3 regions of the Streptomyces sp. LS-MS-L19 genome follow, and region 3 is predicted to be linked to each of the others. Evidence: riboswitches for the same ligand, from Rfam matches in the RefSeq annotation. Region 3 holds a riboswitch; each other region holds the start of a gene.
What was found. Region 3 has a riboswitch for cyclic di-AMP ahead of AC2XR2_RS26470 (transglycosylase SLT domain-containing protein). Riboswitches for the same ligand answer to the same signal wherever they lie in the genome.

Region 1 (7,255 bases), 2.5 Mb from region 3:
CTGTTGGTCTCGACGAGGCCGAAGACGGCACTGAGATGGGACACGTTGACGGCCGTGTCGGTCGTCACGGCGAACTTGCCGGTGTCGGCGTCGAGCAGACCCGCCCCCGTGAAGAACCCGTTGGGCTGTGCGGCGATGGTCCGCAGCGAGTTGACGAGCTTGGCCTTCGCCCGGGCCGCGCCCGGACCGCCCCGCTCCCATTCCGTGAGCCAGGCAGCCGAGATCCCGCCCCAGTCGGTGCCGAAGCCGACCGACAGGGCGTGCCGGTCACCGGGCTCGTAGCCGTCGGTGCGGACCTTGCGCTGCGGATCGACCTCCAGGAAGGTCAGCTCCACGTCGGCGAGTTCGCTCAACAGGTCGCCGGTGCGCTCGTCACCGGTGAGGTAGTAGTGGAAGCGGCGGTTGGCGGCCGTGGAGATGCGCACCTGCTTGGCGCTGTCCGCCCAGTGCTGCACTCCGTGCCGGGTGCCGAGGCCCGCCCACTTGCCGAGGTGGTAGACGTCGACCTCGCCGGTGTGCCGGGTCATTGCCTCCGCGAACCGGAACACCTCCGGGGAGCCGGTCCGCAGGAAGTGGTACCAGAGCCAGAGGTCGGTGCCCAACTCCGAGTTGTCCCAGGCGAATCCACCGACGTCGTAGCGCCAGACGTGCCGGTCGTTGTCGTAGGTGTGCTGGACGTCGCCGTAGTCGAGGAAGCCGTACCAGCGGCGCTGCTCGCGCTGGTCGCGGTAGTAGGCGAACAGGTCGTCGAGGTGGTCCTCGATCACCGCGCGGGCCTTCGAGGAGCGGTCCACGGGCGCCCAGTCGCCGAACACACCTGCCGAGCGCAGCCGTTGGGGAGTGGCGGCGAGCAGCGGAGGAGCGGCCACCGCCTTCGCCTGGGCGGCCAGGGCCTCGGCGGGCGGGGTCTTCTCCAGGGCCCAGAAGGTCAGTTCGGTGGTGCGGGCGATGCCGTACGGGGTGCCGAAGCCCGGTTCGTAGTCCTCGTACGTGATCTCCAGGCCGCCGTCGGACTGTTCCTCGTAGGTGTCCTGGCCGAGGCCGTCGTGGTAGAAGCGCAGGTCGAGGGGTTGGGCCTCGGGTGAGTAGAGCCAGAGGGTGACTTCGGCGGCCGTGGACTCGGCGCCGCGCACGTCGAGTTGGGCGGGGTGGCGCTGCCAGAAGTCCCGCAGGCCGAAGGAGAGTCCGCCGTCGGCGCCGCCGACGTAGCCGAAGCCGGCCGCGCGCTGTCCGGCCGCGGCCGGGATCCAGCCGTAGCCCGCCGTGGTGCGCTTGCGGATCTGGTAGCCGTCGGCGGTCGGCTGGGTGAGCGTGTAGTCGCCCCAGCGCGGGATGTAGGCGAGCCGGCTCGCCACCCGGGTGTCCCACGTGGCGGTGTCGGGGAGTCGTTCGCCCGCGATCTGTGCGGCCCGCACCGCCGCGCCCGGGTCGCGCCGCAGCCCGGTGATTCCCTGGACGGCCTCGCTGAACAGGCCGCCGCCCGCGTCGGCGAACCGCACATGGCGGTCGTAGGGCTGATCGCTCAGCGGCAGAGTGAAGCGGACGCCGAGTCCGCGCAGGAAGTCGCCCTCGTCGGAGCCGGGCCGCTGCTCGCCGTCCCAGACGAAGGTGTGCACCAGGCGGAAGGATTCCGCACCGGCGAAGAAGGCGAACCGCAGCACGAACGGCAGCCATGCCCTGCCACCGTGCCGGTGCCGCCCTTCGACCCGGATCACGGCACGGACGGGTCCGTCCTGTTCGACCGTGATCTTCTCGATCCGGCCCGCGAAGCTGTCGAGGTCCGCGCCCTCGCGCACGGAGTCCTGGCGCAGCGCCACCAGCCGTCCGTCGCGGGCGATCTCGGTCGTGCCGCGCCGGATCCCGCGTACGACGGTGTCGGAGCCCTTGGTCCCGAAGACGGCGGTGATCACGCCGGTCGACACCTCGATCCGGCCGCCGCTGCCCCGGCCGACGGTGACCCGGTGGGCGGGCGCGGCCGGACTGCCCGCGCTCAGCAGATAGCGGTCGGCCCGCGGTGCGTCGGGGGCGATGGCATGCGCGGTCCACTTCACCGAGCCGTCGGGCCAGTAGGCGGTGGCCCAGCTCTGCACCGGGACCTCGTCGCCGCCCGAGGTGGCGAGCCGGAACCGCTGCTCCGGGCGGTGGGTGCCGCGCGACCACGGCACGCCCCAGGTGGCACCGGCGTGGACGTCGGGCTGCCCCTCCAGCCAGTGGAGTTCGGTGTCGTCGTCACCGGCCACCGCGGCGGCGGAGCGGGACTGCGCCCAGGAGAACTGGGTGAGGGCGGCCGCGGCTGCGGCGCCCTTGAAGACGGTGCGTCGGTCGACGCCGGGCACGGTGACCTCCGAAGGCCGTAGAAAGCGCTTGCGCAACAACGGAGTTCACTGTGTCCCCACCTTCCCCTCCCTGTCGACGCCCTGAGCACCCCTGCCACAAGAACGCAATGAAGTGATCATGAAGGCGCAAACACCAGTGCGTGGGCTGCCGACGAAAAAACACCGAAGGCCGGACCCGGGGATCGGGGTCCGGCCTTCGGTGGCACAGGGGCGGGGTCAGCCGACGGCGACGCCCTTCGAGCGGAGGTAGGCGACCGGGTCCACGTCCGAGCCGTAGTCCGGCGTGGTGCGGATCTCGAAGTGCAGGTGCGGCCCTGTCACGTTGCCGGTGGCGCCGGAGAGGCCGATCTGCTGGCCCTCGGTCACGGTCTGGCCGGCCGAGACGGAGAGCTGCGAGAGGTGGGCGTACTGCGCGTAGTAGCCGTCGTTCAGCTTGATGACGACCTGGTTGCCGTAGGCGCCGCCCCAGCCCGCGGAGACGACCGTGCCCGCGGCGACGGCCTTCAGCGAGGTGCCGGTCGGGACGACGAAGTCGACTCCGGTGTGGTAACCGCTGGACCACATGGCGCCCGCCACGCGGTACCCGGTGCCGATGGTGGCACCGCTGACCGGGAGGGTGTAGCCGCTGGAGCTGGTGTCGGAGCTCTGGGTCGCGGCCGTCGACTTCGACGCCTTCGCCTCCGCCTTCTCCGCCTTCGGGGAAGACGACTTCGAGGAGGACGACTTGGCCGAGGACTTGGTCTTCGTCGCGCCGGTGGTCGCCTTCTTGCCGATCGACAGCTTCAGGCCGGGGTGGATCAGCGAGGGGTCGTCACCGACGGCCTCGCGGTTGTCGGCGTAGAGCTTCTTCCAGCCGCCGGCGACATTCTGCTCGTCGGCGATCTTCGAGAGATAGTCGCCGACACGCACCGAATAGGTGCGCACGGTCGAGGCCTTCGCGGTGTCCTTCTTGGCGGTCTTTTCGGCCGGCTTGGCGGCGGCCTTCTGCGTGACCGGAAGCGACTGAACGGCCTTTTCCGAGACGGACTGCGCGGTGGCGGCGTGAGCGCCGGTGGCCCCCATGAGCGGGAGGGCGAGCGCGGCACCCCCGGTACCGGCGACGGCGATCGAGCGGGTGAAGCGCTGGGACTTCGGGCGGCGGTGCTTACCCTTCGCGGGCATGGCGAATTCCTCTCCGGCGCCTGCGAGGTGAGCTGTCGGGTGCGAGCTGGAGATGCCCGGCCGCGTCGGGACGCGACTAAACCCCAAGCCTGTTCCGGAGACCGGAACAGGCGGTACTGCCTGTGGGTCCCCCGCTCCTGCCGTGCACGGGTGAGTGTGTGCGGAATCCGTTCGGCGGCAGGATTGGGCGTCCGACCGGATCGGTGGCGAACGTAAACGAGCAAGACGCAAAGGGACAAGTGAGCAGTTCCCCGCGAATGCGTTCCTGTTGATCCCTTATGGGAATTACCGGTCACCCTGTGTGAATCAGACGCCCGCCCCCGACACAAAGCCCCTTGAAAACCAGACGAATTACGTGAACATGACGGGCGACGCACCGTCACCGATATGACGCTCCTCACGTCACGAATTCACAGGACCCCATACTCCGGAAGGAGTTGGAAAGAATCCAGCAATTCGGACAGAAGCCTTAGATGCGGCGCAGCCGGAGAACTGCCGCATCCAGGTCGCCGCGCAAACCGGTGCGAAGTCCGTGATGCAGCAATACGGCCCCTCGGTGAACTTCGCCCGTTTCGAGGCATTCGTACGACGCCGTCGGGTCGAGGGCGCGCAGCCGCACCGCGGGCACGGGTTCCCCGTAGTGCTGAGCCTGAAGCCACGCGAGCACGACCGTCTCGTCCCCGCGGACGTACTGCACCGCGCTCAGCCCGCCCCGCGGTGGCCGCAGCCGGTGGAGCTCGCCGTGCTGCACCAGGGGCCGGATCTCCTTGTAGAGGTCCACCCAGCGGCGGGCCTCGGCGAGCTCCTCCTCGGTCCACTCCGTGAGGTCGCCGCCGACCCCGAGCACCCCGGCCATGGAGCTCACGAACCGGAACCGCAGCGAGCTCACCCGGTCGTTGAGCTGGGTGTTGGGGCTGTCGGTGACCCAGGCGGCCATCACTCGCGCGGGGTGGATCTGACTGAAGCCGTGCTGGATGGCGAGACGGTCGAGCGGGTCGGTGTTGTCCGAGGTCCACACCTGGTCGGTGCGGCTCAGCACCCCGAGGTCGATCCGGCCGCCGCCGCCCGAGCAGGACTCGAAGGCGACACCGGGGTGGGCCGCGCGCAACCGGTCCAGCAGGGCGTAGAAGCCGTGCACGTGGTCCACCCACAGGCGCTGCGGGTAGGGGTCGCCGGGCCAGCCCGCGTCGGTGAAGCAGCGGTTGAAGTCCCACTTGACGTAGTCGATCGGGGCGCTCGACAGCAGTGCGTCGAGCTGCTCCCACAGGTACTCCCGGACGTCCTCGCGCGCGAGGTTCAGTACGAGCTGATTGCGGAACTCCGTCCGCTTTCGTCCCGCTTGGTACTGCACCCAGTCCGGGTGGGCGCGGTACAGCTCGCTGTCCGGGTTGACCATCTCCGGCTCGACCCAGATGCCGAACTGCATGCCGAGCGCGTGCACGTAGTCGCCGAGCGGCTTGAGGCCGGCGGGGAAGCGGTCCGGGTTGGGGGCCCAGTCGCCGAGCCCGGCGCGGTCGCTGGTGCGGGCGCCGAACCAGCCGTCGTCGACCACGAACAGCTCGACACCGACCGCGGCGGCCCGCCGGGCGAGGGTGCCCTGCTGCTCCTCGGAGATGTCGAAGTTGGTGGCCTCCCAGGAGTTGAACAGCACGGGGCGGTCGTGGTCGGCGTCCGGGATGACGTACGCCCGCTGCCAGGCGTGCCAGGCCCGGCTCGCGCCGCCGAAGCCGCCGTCGCTCCAGAGTCCGGCGAAGACGGGGGTCGTGAAGGACTCGCCCCCGGCCAGGCTCAGCAGGCCGGACTCGTCGTAGCCGGCGCCGCCGGTGATCTGCACGCGCGCGTCGGGGAGTTGGGCGACCGCGATCCGCCAGGACCCCGACCAGCCGAGGGCGACGCCGTAGACCTCGCCTCGCTCCTCGGTGGCGTCGGTGTCGAGCGCGACCCAGGGCAGGTGCTGGTGCCCGGTGTGGCCGCGGCGGCTGCCGATGACCTTCTCGCCGTAGGTGAGCGGGGCCTGGGTGAGCAGGGACTCGGCGGCCCAGCGGCCGTGCAGCTGGGAGAGCCGCCAGCCGTCCTCGCGGTCGGGCAGCGTCCAGGTCGCGGAGTCGGCGCGGAGCAGCTCGACCGGGCCCTGGCCCTGGTTGTCCAGGGTCACCCAGCGCTCCAGGACGTCGTGGCGCATCCGGTAGTGCAGCGTGATGACCAGGCCGCCGTCGCGGAACCGCAGGCGCAGCTCGTCGCCCTCGGTGTCGTGGGCCTCGAAGGTCCACTCGGTGCCGCGCCGCTCGTCGGTGCGCACGGACAGGGCGGGCCGGGTGAAGCGGGGGCCGCCCTCGACCGGGTACTCCTCGCGCCCGTCGAGCGGGGACTCGAAGGGCCAGTAGTCCGGCAGCGGGCGCACGGCGAGCGCCTCGGCGTCGGCCAGCGCGATGCGCGGGCCCCAGTGCAGGTGCAGCAGCTCGTCCTCGGCGGTGAGGTGCAGGGCGTAACTGCTGGCCGGCCCGGACAGAATCCACGTACGGCCGTTCTCGGCGATCTCCAGCATGGTGCCCCTCACAGGTTCGAACAGGTGCCAACAGGTGCGCTCAGGCACCAACATCATCAGCGGCCGTGGGCCCCTGCTGCAACGCCTGTGGACAACTGATTGCCCGTGATGTCGGGGCCTGTGGACAACTCATCGCCGCAGGAACCCGTGTCGTATCGTCGAGAGGTGCCCGTCGACGAGCAGCGTCGGCGGTGCCCGGCTGGGAGGAGCCCCCGTGACGCAGCAGATTCCGTCGACCGAACCCGAACTCGCCGGTGTCCGCAACTTCCGCGATGTGGGCGGACTGCCGACGACCGACGGACGGCGGGTGCGGTACGGAGTGCTGTTCCGCAGCGGCCACCTCGCGCACGCCACCGAGGACGACGCGGCCTTCCTGTCCTCGCTCGGCCTGCACACGATCTTCGACTTCCGCAATTCGGCGGACCAGAAGCTGGAGGGCCCGGACGTCGACCTGCCCGGGGTCACCAATGTGAACCTGCCGCTGAGCGACCCGGCGGAGGGCACCTGGTTCTGGAAGATGGTCCGGGACGGCGACATCGAGCAGCTGCGTGAGCTGCTCGGCGACGGCAAGGCCGCGGCGCGGATGACCAACTCCTACCGCACGATGATCAAGGAGCGCACCGCCGAGCACTCCCAGGTGCTCCACTCGCTCGCCGAGGACAGCGTCCCCGCCCTCCTGCACTGCGCGGCCGGCAAGGACCGCGCGGGCCTGTCGATCGCGGTGACCCTGCTCGCGCTGGGCGTGGAGCGCGAGGCGATCGTCGCCGACTACCTGGAGTCGAACGCCAAGCACCGCCGCTACAAGGTCCGCCGCACCAGCACCTCCGCCGACGCCTACTCCCCCGAGGTCATGGAGCTGCTCAGCCCGCTGTTCGAAGCGCGCGCCGAGTATCTGACGGCTGCCCTGGAGACCATCGAGGAGACCTGGGGCAGCGTCGACGCCTACCTGGAGGAGGGCCTCGGTCTCACCCCCGAGATCCGCGAGCGGCTGCGGGAGCGCCTGCTCGACTGAGTCGTACGGCCCCTACTGCCCGGCTCCCACCTCGAAGAGCAGGTAGAGGAAGGCCGCGAAGACGTGGCCGGCCGCCAGGTAGATAAGCAGGCGCACCCACAGGGCGCGGGGGAACTTCTCCTCCATGTCACTCATGGCATCTCTCCAGGGGTGGGGCCCAGGCACAGGGTGGCCGTGGGACTCTGCAACAGGGTGTGGACG
Region 2 (7,255 bases), 1.8 Mb from region 3:
GGTTCGCCGACCCCGATGTGCTCGATCTGTCCCGCCGTGACAATCAGCACCTCGGTTACGGACACAGCATCCACTACTGCCTCGGCGCCCCGCTCGCCCGGCTGGAGGGCCAGACCGCGCTCGCCACGCTTCTGACCCGTCTCCCCGATCTGCAACTCGCGGTGGATTCAGCCGATTTGCGCTGGCGTGGCGGGCTCATCATGCGTGGACTGCGTACTTTGCCCGTGGAGTTCACACCCGTCCGGTAATCGACCGACGAGTCCACTGAACCCCGTAGGAGGGCCGGTTAAACATGACGCGCTCTCAACTCTGTGATCTTCACGTGATCTACGCGGCATTAACTTGTGACAAGTGATCGAACCCCTATACGTTCACGGACCAGCGCGGTGGCCTGAACCACTTGCCGCGCGGGCTCTGCTGTCTCGGGAAAGGTCCCTCCATGCTCTCCGGGAACGGTCGTCACCGTCGCCCCCGTCAGGCTCCGGCCCTGCTCGTGGCGGCCGGCGTGACAGGATCCGCCATCGCGATCCCCCTGCTCGCGGCGAGCGGGGCGAGTGCCGCGACCGGCACCACCTGGGACCGGGTGGCGGAGTGCGAGAGCGGTGGCTCCTGGAGCGCCAACGACGGCAACGGCTACTACGGCGGCCTCCAGATGTCCCAGGAGAACTGGGAGAAGTACGGCGGTCTCGAGTACGCCAAGACCGCCGACCTGGCGAGTCGCAACCAGCAGATAGCCGTGGCCGAGAAGCTCCTCGCGGACCAGGGCATCGCCGCCTGGCCGACCTGCGGTCTGCTCTCCGGACTCAGCAAGGACTCGAGCTCGGCCGGCGTCGACACCGGCGTGGGGAGCGGAACGCCCTCGCCGTCGGCGTCCGGATCGTCGGAATCATCCGGCTCGTCCAACTCGTCCGGTTCCGCCGACTCGTCGGAGACCGAGGACTCTCCCGGCCTGCTCGACGCGCTGGACGGTTCGGCCGCGACGCCCTCGCCGTCGGCCACTCCGTCCAACGGTGACGAAAGCGCATCCAAGTCGGGCAAATCCGCCCCCAAGGGGCCAGAAGCCTCGGTCAAGGAGAGCGCGCAGCCTTCCGACGGTTCGCCCGTGGTGAGCGCAGAAGAGGATGAAGCGGACAAGTCGTGGCAGGAGGGCGGTTCTTCGGCCCTCGTCGACGTCGGTGCCCTCGGCTCCGGCAAGCACCGCGGCGACAGTGTCGAGGAGGTCACGACGAAGAGCGCGACGCCCTCCGCGGCTCCCTCCGGTGGCCGTCACGCCGCTCGCACCTACACCGTCCAGGAAGGCGACTCCCTCGCCTCCATCGCCGACTCCCTTGGTCTCGACGGTGGATGGCGCGCCCTCTACGCCGAGAACAAGGACCGCATCGGCGCCGACCCGAGCAACATCTCCGCCGGTCAGACGCTCGACACAGGGGCTGAATAGGGCCGAAAAGGCCTGAAAAACAGCGGCAGTTCACGTCACGCTTCGCACCGAATGTCCACTTTGGTGAAAGTGTGGGATGAGTCTCAGAAGCCCTGATCGTCTTTGAAATTCCGCCGAGCGCGTGTCTACCGTCGTCACCGCTCGGCAACCCGAGCCCCGTCTGTCGCAACGCCGAATCCTGCCAGCGGCCGTACGGGAACAGTCGTCGCGTCAAGCGCCGTAGGCAGGAGCGGGGGACCCAAGGTAAGCGCCGGGCCCAGCAGTTCACGCTGGACCGGCTTGGGGTGAAGCCGCGCACCGCAGGGTGCGCGACCGGGCAACTCAACCGGCCCGAACCCGACAGCTCACCTCGCAGGCGTCGGTGAGGGGATCCACCATGCTGTTTTCCGGCAAGGGCAAGCACCGTCGTCCGTCCAAGGCCACCCGCGCCGCCGCGCTCGCCGGCGTCACCGGTGTCGCCATCGCCGCCCCGCTGATGGCGGCCGGCAACGCCTCCGCCGCCACCGCCTCCGAGTGGGACGCCGTCGCCCAGTGCGAGTCCGGCGGCAACTGGTCCATCAACACCGGCAACGGCTACTACGGCGGTCTCCAGTTCTCCGCCTCCACCTGGGCCGCGTACGGCGGCACGCAGTACGCCGCGCAGGCCAACCAGGCCAGCAAGGCGCAGCAGATAGCCGTCGCCGAGAAGGTCCTCGCCTCCCAGGGCAAGGGTGCCTGGCCGGTCTGCGGCACGGGCCTGTCCAGCGCCGCCTACAACGGCGGCACCAGCTCGTCCGCCGGCTCCTCGAACTCGGGCTCCAGCAGCCGTTCCACCGACGAGCAGAGCGCCTCCCGCTCCACCGACCGCCCGGCGGCCAAGAAGACCGTCACCACCCCGACCGGCAAGAAGGTCAAGAAGGGCGACGGCGAGTACAAGGTCGTCAAGGGTGACACCCTCAGCTCGATCGCCGAGAAGCACAAGGTCAAGGGCGGCTGGCAGAAGCTGTTCAAGCTGAACAAGGACATCATCACCGATGCCGACTTCATCTACCCCGGCCAGCAGCTGCACCTGAAGTAAGGACCCAGCTGAACCACAGCGCCCTCACAGCCGTGGTCCTCATACTGAAGGCCTCGTGAGGGCCACCCCCCCGTCCCCACGGGCTCCCCGCTCCGGTGCGTGTTCCCCCGTACGCACCGGGGCGGGGTTTTTTGCGCGCGCTTGCACGGCGGTCTTTGTTCAGTTCAGAAACAATTTACTCTCGGTTTCGTCCACAGGTCGGTCCACACAGTGGCCGATACCCCGGAGCCGGTTAGGCTCTAGGCGCAAGGCCCACGCGGCCCCGCACAACCAGCGTCAGATCCAAGAAGGAGATGCTCGTGCCGTCCATCGACGTCGTCGTAGCCAGGGAAATCCTCGACTCGCGAGGCAACCCCACCGTCGAGGTCGAGGTCGGCCTCGACGACGGCAGCACCGGTCGTGCCGCCGTCCCCTCCGGCGCCTCCACCGGTGCCTTCGAGGCCATCGAGCTCCGCGACGGTGACCCGAACCGCTACCAGGGCAAGGGTGTCGAGAAGGCCGTCCTCGCCGTCATCGAGCAGATCGGCCCGGAGCTCGTCGGCTACGACGCCACCGAGCAGCGCCTGATCGACCAGGCGATGTTCGACCTGGACGCCACCGACAACAAGGGCTCGCTCGGCGCCAACGCCATCCTCGGCGTCTCCCTCGCCGTCGCCCACGCCGCCTCCGAGGCCAGCGACCTGCCGCTCTTCCGCTACCTGGGCGGCCCGAACGCGCACCTGCTGCCCGTTCCGATGATGAACATCCTGAACGGCGGCTCGCACGCCGACTCCAACGTGGACATCCAGGAGTTCATGATCGCCCCGATCGGCGCGGAGTCCTTCTCCGAGGCGCTGCGCTGGGGCACCGAGGTCTACCACACCCTCAAGAAGGTCCTGAAGAGCAAGGGTCTGTCCACCGGCCTCGGCGACGAGGGCGGCTTCGCCCCGAACCTCGAGTCCAACCGCGCCGCCCTCGACCTCATCCTCGAGGCGATCAAGGAAGCCGGTTACATCCCCGGCGAGCAGGTCGCCCTCGCGCTCGACGTCGCCGCCTCCGAGTTCTACAAGGACGGCAAGTACCAGTTCGAGGGCAAGGAGCGCTCCGCCGCCGAGATGACGGAGTACTACGAGGAGCTCGTGGCGGCCTACCCGCTCGTCTCCATCGAGGACCCGCTGTTCGAGGACGACTGGGCCGGCTGGAAGGTCCTCACCGACAAGCTGGGCGACAAGGTCCAGATCGTCGGCGACGACCTGTTCGTCACCAACCCGGAGCGCCTGGCCCGCGGCATCGAGGACGGCGCCGCCAACGCGCTCCTCGTCAAGGTGAACCAGATCGGCTCGCTCACCGAGACCCTGGACGCCGTGGAGCTCGCCCAGCGCAGCGGCTTCAAGTGCATGATGTCCCACCGCTCCGGCGAGACCGAGGACGTCACCATCGCCGACCTGGCCGTCGCCACCAACTGCGGCCAGATCAAGACCGGCGCCCCGGCCCGCTCCGAGCGCGTCGCCAAGTACAACCAGCTGCTGCGCATCGAGGAGATCCTCGACGACGCCGCGGTCTACGCCGGCCGCAGCGCCTTCCCGCGCTTCAAGGGCTGACCCTTAAGGGGCTAAGCCTTAGCCAGTCGTACGTACGTCCCCGTACCGGTCCCGTACCGTGTGCGGGGACGTACGCACGTAGAAGGGGAGGCGGAGAGCCGATGGCCGTGAAGGACCGGGACCGTTTCTCCACCGTGACCAGGATCAAGCTGCTCGGCGAGCAGACCGCGGCCCGGGTCTACCGCTCCCAGACCAAACGCCAGGCCCGCCGCTCCCGGCTCACCGGCCGGGCCGCGCTGCTCGCCCTCGTGGTGTGCACCCTGGTGGTGGCGCTGGCGTACCCGATAAGGCAGTACGTCTCCCAGCGCGCCGAGATCTCCGATCTCCAGCGGGAGAAGGCACAGGCCGCCGAGCGGGTCGAGAAGCTGCGCGACCTCAAGGCACGCTGGCAGGACGACGCGTACGCGGAGCAGCAGATCCGGCAGCGGCTGCACTACGTGCTGCCGGGGGAGACGGGCTTCATCGTCGTCGACCCGAACGCGGCCAAGCAGTCCCGCACCGATCTCGGGGTGGCCGACCGCCCCTGGTACTCCAACGTCTGGGACGGCGTCGACAAGTCCGACGCCTCCGACCGATGAGACCGTGAGACCTAGAGAAAGACAGGCATGGAAACGCCCCCGCCGACCACCCCGCGCACCGAGCCGACCGACGCCGACGTCGAGGCCTTCAAGCAGCAGCTCGGGCGGCCGCCGCGCGGACTGCGCGCGATCGCGCACCGCTGCCCCTGCGGACAGCCGGACGTGGTGGAGACGGCCCCTCGCCTCCCCGACGGCACGCCCTTCCCGACGACGTACTACCTGACGTGCCCGCGCGCCGCCTCGGCGATCGGCACGCTGGAGGCGAACGGCGTCATGAAGGAGATGACGGAGCGGCTGCAGACCGACCCGGAGCTGGCGAAGGCGTACCGGGCCGCGCACGAGGACTATCTCGCCCGCCGTGACGCCATCGAGGTGCTGGAGGGCTTCCCGAGCGCGGGCGGTATGCCGGACCGGGTGAAGTGCCTGCACGTCCTGGTCGGCCACTCGCTGGCCGCCGGCCCGGGCGTCAACCCGCTGGGCGACGAGGCGATCGCGATGCTCCCGGAGTGGTGGCGCAAGGGCGCCTGCGTGACCCTCCCCGAGCAGCAGGAGGACACCAAGTGACCCGGGTCGCCGCCATCGACTGCGGTACGAACTCCATTCGCCTCCTCGTCGCCGACTGCGACCCGGAGACCGGTGAACTCGTCGATCTGGACCGCCGTATGACGATCGTGCGGCTGGGCCAGGGAGTCGACCGGACCGGGCGGCTCGCGCCCGAGGCCCTGGAGCGGACCTTCGCCGCGTGCCGGGAGTACGCGGCGGTCATCAAGGAGCACGGCGCCGAGCGGCTGCGGTTCGTCGCCACCTCCGCCTCCCGGGACGCGGAGAACCGGGACGACTTCGTCCGGGGCGTCCTCGACATCCTCGGCGTGGAGCCCGAGGTCATCTCCGGGGACCAGGAGGCCGAGTTCTCCTTCACCGGGGCGACCAAGGAGCTCACCGGCAGCGACCACCTGGCCAAGCCGTATCTCGTGGTCGACATCGGCGGCGGCTCGACGGAGTTCGTGGTCGGCGACGACCATGTGCGCGCCGCACGCTCCGTGGACGTGGGCTGTGTGCGGATGACCGAGCGGCACCTCGTCCAGGACGGGGCCGTCAGCGACCCGCCGACCGCCGCGCAGATCACCGCCATGCGCGCCGACATCGAGGCCGCCCTCGACCTCGCCGAGCGGACCGTGCCGCTGCGTGAGGCCCGCACCCTGGTGGGGCTCGCCGGGTCCGTCACCACCGTGTCGGCGATCGCCCAGGAGCTGCCCGAGTACGACTCCGAGGCCATCCACCACTCCCGGGTCTCCCACGGCCGGGTCCGCGAGATCACCGAGTGGCTGCTGCGCTCCACCCACGCCGAACGCGCGGCCGTTCCCTCCATGCATCCGGGGCGGGTGGACGTCATCGGCGCGGGGGCCCTGGTCCTCCTCGCGATCATGGAGCGGATCGGTGCCGAGGAGGTCGTCGTCAGCGAGCACGACATCCTCGACGGCATCGCCTGGTCGGTCGCCTAGGCCGCGCCGGGCACCTCTGCTGAGCAGGTAGAACAACGGATGAGCACGTTCGAGGGGCCCTTCGGGGCCCCTCTTTGACGTGCCGCCGAGAAAGTTCGTGAAGTTCTTCACAAGGAATTGGGCCCCGTCGAGCGACGAATGGGGCCCGGTTGGCCCTTACGGGGGCCCAACACCCGTGTGAACATGTTCAAAAGGGGGAGATGCGGGCCTCGGGCGAGGGGTGCGTGAGGGGCTCGCGAAGGGGGCTCACAGGGCGGTCCGAGGTACGGAGAGGCAGCTCACGCGGCATTGACAACGGTGATCCCTATACCGTGGTTCCCGTTCTTCGCCATGACCTGGATCACGCGGGTCGCGGAGGATAGCACACCCTCTGCAAGAGCTTGTGAAGGGGCGCACGAGCGACCCCCCTGGGGCGGGTGGATACTCGATGGCATGAGCACCACGGAGCGTCCCAGGATCCTCGTAGTAGGCGGTGGGTACGTAGGCCTGTACGCAGCTCGGCGCATCCTCAAGAAGATGCGCTACGGCGAGGCGACCGTCACGGTCGTCGACCCCCGGTCGTACATGACCTACCAGCCCTTCCTCCCCGAAACCGCCGCCGGCAACATCTCCCCGCGCCACGTCGTCGTCCCGCTGCGACGCGTGCTGCCGAAGGCGGAGGTTCTCACCGGCCGGGTCACCACCATCGACCAGGACCGCAAGGTCGCCACGATCGCCCCGCTGGTGGGCGAGGCGTACGAGCTGCCTTTCGACTACCTGGTGATCGCGCTCGGCGCGGTCTCCCGCACCTTCCCGATCCCCGGCCTCGCCGAGCAGGGCATCGGCATGAAGGGCATCGAGGAGGCCATCGGCCTGCGCAACCACGTGCTTGAGCAGCTCGACAAGGCCGACTCCACGACCGACGAGGAGATCCGCCGCAAGGCGCTCACCTTCGTCTTCATCGGCGGTGGCTTCGCGGGTGCGGAGACCATCGGCGAGGTCGAGGACATGGCCCGCGACGCGGCCAAGTACTACACCAACGTCTCCCGCGAGGACATGCGGTTCATCCTCGTCGACGCCGCCGACAAGATCCTTCCCGAGGTCGGTCCCAAGCTCGGCCA
Region 3 (7,255 bases):
GGCATGGCCGACTCCTACTGGTCGATGCTGCTGCCGTCGATCCTCTCGCCGTACGGCGTCTACCTGGTCCGCATCTACGCGGCCGCGTCGGTGCCCGCCGAGCTGATGGAGGCGGCCCGCATGGACGGCGCGAGCGAGTGGCGGATCTTCTCGCGGATCGCCGTACCGATGATGATGCCGGGCCTGATCACGGTGTTCCTCTTCCAGTTCGTCGGCATCTGGAACAACTTCCTGCTGCCCTTCGTCATGCTCGCCGACGACGAGAAGTTCCCGATCACCCTCGGCCTCTACACGCTGCTCGCCCAGGGCGCCTCGCAGCCGGCCCTCTACACCCTGGTCATCACCGGCTGTCTGCTCGCGATCCTGCCGCTGATCGGGCTCTTCCTGGTGATCCAGCGGTTCTGGTCCCTGGACCTGCTGAGCGGCTCGGTCAAGGCCTGAGACCCCGGCCCACTTCCACGAACGAGGAACATGACCACCAGTGCGAACGGGCGCCGCAGGCCCCCCACCATCCACGACGTCGCCCGGGAGGCGGGCGTGTCGCGGGGCACCGTCTCCCGTTTCCTGAACGGCGGCCACTACGTCTCGCCCGCCGCCGGGCGGGCCGTGGAGTCCGCCATCAGGAAGACCGGGTACGTGGTCAACCGGCATGCCCGCAGCCTCAGTACGGGCCGGTCGGACTCGGTGGCGTTCCTGCTGACGGAACCGCAGGAGAAGTTCTTCGAGGACCCCAACTTCAACGTCCTGCTGCGGGGTTGCACCGAGCGGCTCGCCCAGCACGACATCCCGCTGCTGCTGATGCTCGCCGAGAGCGACGACGACCGGCGCCGGCTGACCCGGTACATCACCTCGGGCCACGTCGACGGGGTGCTGCTGCTGTCCAACCACAGCGGTGACCCGGTCGCGGCCGAACTCCACGACGCGGGGATCCCGTTGGTGGTGTGCGGCAAGCCGATCGGGCTCGGCTCCAAGGTGAGTTACGTGGCCGCCGCCGACCGGGAGGGCGCGCAGGACATGGTCCGGCATCTCCTCGAAGGGGGCCGGCGGCGCGTCGGCATGGTCACCGGGCCGCTGGACATGCCGGGCGGCCCGGACCGGCTGGCCGGCTACCGGGACGTGCTCGCCGAAGCGGGTCTGCCCTACGACCCGGCGCTCGTGGTGGAGGGCGACTTCCGGCGCAGCGGTGGCGAACGCGCGGCCCGGCGCCTGCTGTCCCAGGCCCCCGACATGGACGCCGTCTTCGTCGCCTCCGACCTCATGGCCCTCGGCGTCGTCAACGTCCTTCAGCAGTCCGGGCGTTCGGTCCCCGATGACATCGCTGTCGGCGGCTTCGACGACTCACCCGCGGCCACCGCCATCGCCCCGGCCCTCACCACCATGCGCCAGCCCTTCGACCGCATCAGCGCCGAGATGGTCCGCATGCTCCTGGCCCAGATCGCCGGCGAGGACACGGCAGGGGTCATCCTCCCGACCGAACTGGTGGTGCGGGACTCGGCGTAGCGCCGAAGAAGGGGAGCAGGGGAGTGGCCGTCCGGCCCCACCCGCCCCTCCACGCCCCCGGAACCGGAACTGCCGTCAACAGATGTGAAAGCAGCAGCCGTCCGGTTCGCGTCGAGTCGGAGGGGCCAACCATCCGTATTCTCTGATCATGGCCGCCTCCCCCGCATATTCACTCATCGCCACCGACCTGGACGGCACGCTGCTCCGCGCCGACGACACCCTCTCCGACCGGTCGTTGGCCGTGCTCGCGAGGGTGGCGGCGCGCGGGGCCCAGCACCTCGTCGTGACAGGACGGCCGGCGCCCAGAGTGCGGCCGCTCCTCGACGACCTCGGCAGCACGGGGCTCGCGGTGTGCGGGCAGGGCGCGCAGGTGTACGACGCCGGCGCGGACCGTCTGCTGTGGTCGGTGACCCTGGACCGGGAGCTGGCCGAGACCGCGCTCGGGAAGATCGAGGCCGAGGTCGGGCAGGTGTACGCGGCGGTGGACCAGGACGGTGTCGACGGGCTGACCCTCATCGAGCCGGGCTACCTGATGCCCCATCCGACCCTGCCCGCGGTGCGGGTCGGCCGCCGCGACGACCTGTGGTGCGAGCCGATCAGCAAGGTGCTGCTGCGCCACCCGTACCTGTCCGACGACGAGTTGGCGGTCACGGCGCGCTCGGTGGTCGGCTCGCTGGCCACGGTCACCATGTCGGGCCCGGGGACCGTCGAACTCCAGCCATGCGGCATCACCAAGGCGACCGGTCTCGCGCTGGCCGCCGAACACCTGGGCCTGGGGCCCGAGGTGACGATCGCCTTCGGGGACATGCCCAACGACATCCCCATGTTCGACTGGGCGGCCCACGGCGTCGCGATGGCCAACGCCCACCCCGAACTCAAGGCCGTGGCCGACGAGGTGACCTCGTCGAACGAGGACGACGGCATCGCCGTCGTCCTCGAAAGACTGTTCAGTGAGGCGTAGTTCCTAGTACGCGCCCCACACGTTGTCGATGGACCCGTACCGCTGGGCCGCGTAGTTGCAGGCCGCGGTGATGTTCGCGACCGGGTCGTACGGGTCCCACGAGGTGTTGGCCACGTGGTAGGCGTTGAAGGTCGGGTCGATCACCTGGAGCAGGCCCTTGGAGGGCGTGCCGGCGGCCGCGTTGGAGTCCCACAGGTTGATGGCGTAGGGGTTGCCGGAGGACTCGCGGATGACGTTGCGGTAGATGCCGTCGTAGGAGCCGGGGATGCCGTGCTCGGCCATGACGGCGAGGGAGGCGCGGATCCAGCCGTCGAGGTTGTTGGCGTAGCCGAGGGTGGTCGCGGTCTGCACGGCCGGGGTGGCCGCGGACGCGGTGGTCGCGCCGATGAGGGGGAGCGCGAGTACGGCGACTCCGGTGCCGGCGATGGCGAGCTTGCGGACGAGACGGCTCGTGCGGGGAGCGCGGTGCTGAGCGGCAGCAGGCATGGCGAATTCCTCTCCGTCGCCTGCGAGGTGAGCTGTCGGGTTCGGGCGGGGAGTTGCCCGGCCATGCCCGTAAAAGGCATGACTTCACCCCAAGCCGTACCGGTATGTCCGAAGACGCCCGGTCCGGCGGCTTACCTGGGTCCCCCGCTCCTGCCGTGGTTCTCGGTGGGTGTACGGGCGGCGGCAGGATTCGGCGTCCGCCCGACAGGCCGGGAACGTATGCGAGAGCACATGTCCGGAACAAGTGGCGAATTCACATGCCGTGCCTATTGACCTTGGTCGGGGGCATTTGGGGCACTTGATCCTTTGCGGTCGCAAGCCTCAACTGGCGCGCCGAAAAAGGCGGATTGATGGATTCCGGATATCCGTCGGACCGTCAGCCCGAGTGAGTCACATCACGCCTGTGCGCAAGACGCGCAAAACGGGCAAGAGGCTCAACTCATAGTCAACTGGCCGTCCGTGGGATCCGCTTCTCCCACGTCCGGTGGAAGACCACCTCGCCGCCGTCGGTGCAGATCACCTCGTTCGAGGTGAAGAAGTCCGTCCCGTCGCAGCTGATCTCCGAGCGGGTGCGCACGGTGGTGTCCCAGGCGAGTTCGGGGCGGTGCAGCCGGATCGACCAGTCCGAGCGGGTGCGGGCGGACAGCGGGTCCTGCTCGTCGATCGTGTACGTCTCCAGCGCGTCCTCGGTGAACTCCAGCCCGTCGGGGTGCACGTGCGTGCCGCCGTAGCGGGGATCGACCTCCAGACGCCACTCGCCCTTGGCCACGTCACGCACGACCAGGCGCTCGGGGCGCGGCTCGTCCAGGGTGGCCGGGCTCCATCCGTCCGCGGCCACGCCGCGGGTGTCCCCCGGCGGCGCGGGCTTCTCCGGCTCCTCGAACGTGATGTCCGGGGACGCCTCACGCGCGCGGACCGGCAGTTCGAGGAAGCTGCCCGCGGGGTCCACGGTGAAGCCCGCCCGCGACTCGGGCTGCGGCCAGATCCACGGCCAGTACGCCGAGGACACGGCGAGCCGGATCCGGTGCCCGGGCGGGAAGGCGTGCCCGACGCCGTTCAGCTCGAAGGTCACCTCCTGCGTGGCCCCCGGCTCCCAGGGCACCACCCGGTCCCGGCCGAGGCGCGCCGACAGGTTGAGCACCCCGCGCGTGACGAGTGTCGAGGAGCCGTCCGGGGCGACATCGCACAGCCGCGCGACGACCTGCCCGCGCGACACCTCCGAGGTCACCCTGAGCCGCACCCGCGGCCGTCCCAGCACCCACGTCTCCTCGCCCACCGCGAACTCGAAGCAGGCCGAGCGGGCGTCCTCCTCCCGCTGGTCCGGCGGCAGATCGGCGTCGTTCCCGAACGGGACGAACCGGCCGGCGTCCACCCCCGTGTGCTGCGGCGAACGGACCAGCACGGCGGGGCCCTGGAGGCCGTACGACACCGTCGTGACGTGGGGGGAGGGCCAGGCGGGCTCGCCGACCCAGCGGCCGGGCAGGGTGCCGTAGACCGTCGCCGGGGGGTGGGAGTCGCTGACGTAGGAACGCAGCAGCGGTTCCCGCATGACGCCGGTGTCGACGCCCTTGAGGTGCTGGTCCCACCAGCGCAGGGTCTCCTGGAGGAAGCCGATCGCCGGGCCGGGCGGCAGGCCGCGGTCCGGGTACTGGTGGGACCAGGGGCCGATGATCCCCCGGACCCGGTCGGCGGGCAGGTGCTCGACGAGCCGGAGGACCGTGTCGCGGTACGGGTCGTGCCAGCCGCCCACCGCGAGGACGGCCGCGTCGATCGCGCCGTAGTCCTCGCGGACGCTGCCGTGCCGCCAGTAGGCGTCCCGGGTCTGGTGCCCGAGCCAGGTGTGGAGCACCGGCTCCACGGCCTCCAGGCGCTTCAGCCACATGTCCCGCCAGGCGTCGCCGACATGGAGCGGGTCCGGCGGCCGGCACACGTGGGCGAGCATCGTCGCCGCCCACGCGTGCGTGTCCACCGCGAGGACGGAACCTCCGCTGTAGTGCACGTCGTTGTCGTAGCGGTCGTCGGTGGCGCAGACGGTGACGACCGCCCTGAGCGGCTCGGGCGCGAGGGCCGCGATCCGCAGGGAGGTGAAGCCGCCCCAGGAGAGGCCGAACATGCCGACCCCGCCGTCGCACCACGGCTGCGCTGCCAGCCAGTGGACGACCTCGACCCCGTCGGCGAGCTCGGTCGCCGAGTACGCGTCGCCCGGCACGCCCTCGCTGTCGCCGTGCCCGCGCACGTCCACCCGCACGGAGGCGTAGCCGTGGCCCGCGTACCACGGGTGGCGCTGCCGGTCGTGGGGCGCGGTCCGGTCGGCGAGGCGGTACGGCAGGTATTCGAGGATCGCGGGTACCGGTTCGGGAGTGAGCGGCCGCCACACACGCGCGTACAGCCGCGTCCCGTCGGACAGCGGGATGCGGACGTCCTCGTGGGTCGTCTCGTGGGGGAAGGACGTACGGATGTGCATCATTTCCCTATAAGGAGATAGATGTCCGTTCTTTTCAGGTGATCAAAAACATACCGGTCGTGATCCGATACCGCCTGGCATGGACGGGGCGGGCGCTATCGGTGATCCAAAGGTGACCGGATACGCTGACTCGAGTGATGGCAGCGACCTATCGACATTCCGCATAACCGCCAGAAGACACCAGCAGACAGGAGACCCCTCGTGACCGTCGTCGGGCCGTTCGGGCTGAGCGTGCGGGACCAGGCTCTGGAAGCCGATGTCCAGGCCGGAATGACGGCTGTCGAGGAGGGACTGCTCGAGGCCACCAAGAGCGAGGTCCCCTTCATCACGGAGGCCGCCCAGCACCTGGTGCGGGCGGGCGGAAAGCGGTTCCGGCCGCTGCTCGTGATGCTCGCCGCCCAGTTCGGCGACCCGTATGCGCCGGGCGTGGTCCCGTCGGCCGTGGTGGTGGAGCTGACCCACCTCGCGACGCTGTACCACGACGACGTCATGGACGAGGCCGCCGTGCGCCGCGGGGTCGACAGCGCCAACACCCGCTGGGGCAACTCGGTGGCCGTCCTGACCGGCGACTTCCTGTTCGCCCGCGCCTCGCACATCCTCGCCGACCTCGGCCCCGAGGCGGTCCGGGTGCAGGCGGAGGCGTTCGAACGCCTGGTCACCGGCCAGATCCTGGAGACCGCGGGCCCGATGGACGGCCGCGACCCGGTCGAGCACTACCTGGACGTACTCGGCGGCAAGACCGGCTCGCTGGTCGCCGTCTCGTGCCGCTTCGGGGCCATGATGTCCGGCGCCGACGAGACGGTCGTGGACGTCCTGACCCAGTACGGCGAGCGCCTCGGCGTGGCCTTCCAGCTCGCGGACGACGTCCTGGACATCGCCTCCGACTCCCACGAGTCCGGCAAGACCCCCGGCACCGACCTGCGCGAGGGCATCCCCACCATGCCGGTGCTGCGGCTGCGCGAGCGGGCCGCCCGGCTCGGGCTCGCCGAGGACATCGCCCTGTGCGAGCTCCTGGACTCCGACCTCACCGACGACGCCCGGCACGCCGAGGCGCTGGCCGCGCTGCGCGGCCACCCCGCCCTCGAACAGGCCCGCCGGGACACCGTGCGGTACGCCCAGGACGCGCGCGCGGCGCTGGCCCCGCTGCGGGAGTGCGACGCGAAGGCGGCCCTGATGGAGCTGTGCGACGCCGTGGTGCACCGCGCGGGCTGAGGCCCCTGGCATGACGAGGACCGGCACCGCCCCCTACGGGTCGTAGGGGGCGTTGGCATGTCGTGTCATACCCCAGGTGTACACGGAGTTGGCTCCGTGGGCTGACGCATGCTCATGGCCGATTTGGTCAGATGGACACCACGGAAAACACCACTCCTCACCGATTCGGGTGAGAATGGCGGCTACGGGGTGGACGTAGGGGAGTTGACAGCCGCCGCCGACGACGGAGGTAAGGCACACATGGCACCGAACGCATCCGACGACAGCGCTACCGCCGCGGACGCCGACGAACTGCGCGCGGCGCGCCGGCGCAAGGCCGCGCGCTACGTCGTGCCGGCCACGGTGGTGGGAGTCGCGGCGGCGACCATCGGGCTCGTCCCGGCGCTCGCCGACTCCGGCGACCCCGACCTGCCGAAGATCAGCGCACAGGAACTCATCGAGAAGATCGCCGCGTCGGACGTCCAGCAGCTGTCCGGCACCGTGAAGATCACCACCGACCTCGGCCTGCCGGACCTCGGCGGCCTGGAGAACTCGCTCGGCTCCGCCGGCCCCTCCGGCTCGGGCGACGGCTCGTCCGCCGACCCGTCGAGCAAGCTCACCGAGCTCGCCTCCGGCACGCACACCCTGCGGGT

Region 1: another riboswitch for cyclic di-AMP. It lies ahead of AC2XR2_RS37520 (M23 family metallopeptidase); the one in region 3 lies ahead of AC2XR2_RS26470 (transglycosylase SLT domain-containing protein).
Region 2: another riboswitch for cyclic di-AMP. It lies ahead of AC2XR2_RS18460 (transglycosylase family protein); the one in region 3 lies ahead of AC2XR2_RS26470 (transglycosylase SLT domain-containing protein).

Annotation. Positions count from the first base shown of each region.
Region 1 covers NZ_JBYCLL010000001.1:8,411,366-8,418,620, reverse strand. The annotation lists gene AC2XR2_RS37525 (exo-rhamnogalacturonan lyase family protein) at 1-2,336, opposite strand, end outside; gene AC2XR2_RS37520 (M23 family metallopeptidase) at 2,553-3,497, opposite strand; cyclic di-AMP (ydaO/yuaA leader) riboswitch at 3,500-3,664, opposite strand; gene AC2XR2_RS37515 (alpha-galactosidase) at 3,967-6,042, opposite strand; gene AC2XR2_RS37510 (tyrosine-protein phosphatase) at 6,257-7,054, shown strand; gene AC2XR2_RS37505 (DUF6126 family protein) at 7,067-7,189, opposite strand; gene AC2XR2_RS37500 (helix-turn-helix domain-containing protein) at 7,186-7,255, opposite strand, start outside.
Region 2 covers NZ_JBYCLL010000001.1:4,144,258-4,151,512, reverse strand. The annotation lists gene AC2XR2_RS18470 (cytochrome P450 family protein) at 1-248, shown strand, start outside; gene AC2XR2_RS18465 (transglycosylase family protein) at 440-1,438, shown strand; cyclic di-AMP (ydaO/yuaA leader) riboswitch at 1,644-1,811, shown strand; gene AC2XR2_RS18460 (transglycosylase family protein) at 1,815-2,495, shown strand; gene eno (phosphopyruvate hydratase) at 2,789-4,075, shown strand; gene AC2XR2_RS18450 (FtsB family cell division protein) at 4,177-4,653, shown strand; gene AC2XR2_RS18445 (DUF501 domain-containing protein) at 4,681-5,217, shown strand; gene AC2XR2_RS18440 (Ppx/GppA phosphatase family protein) at 5,214-6,155, shown strand; gene AC2XR2_RS18435 (NAD(P)/FAD-dependent oxidoreductase) at 6,588-7,255, shown strand, end outside.
Region 3 covers NZ_JBYCLL010000001.1:5,921,220-5,928,474, forward strand. The annotation lists gene AC2XR2_RS26455 (carbohydrate ABC transporter permease) at 1-441, shown strand, start outside; gene AC2XR2_RS26460 (LacI family DNA-binding transcriptional regulator) at 472-1,500, shown strand; gene AC2XR2_RS26465 (HAD family hydrolase) at 1,649-2,461, shown strand; gene AC2XR2_RS26470 (transglycosylase SLT domain-containing protein) at 2,465-2,947, opposite strand; cyclic di-AMP (ydaO/yuaA leader) riboswitch at 2,952-3,125, opposite strand; gene AC2XR2_RS26475 (CocE/NonD family hydrolase) at 3,393-5,411, opposite strand; gene AC2XR2_RS26480 (polyprenyl synthetase family protein) at 5,613-6,623, shown strand; gene AC2XR2_RS26485 (LolA family protein) at 6,864-7,255, shown strand, end outside.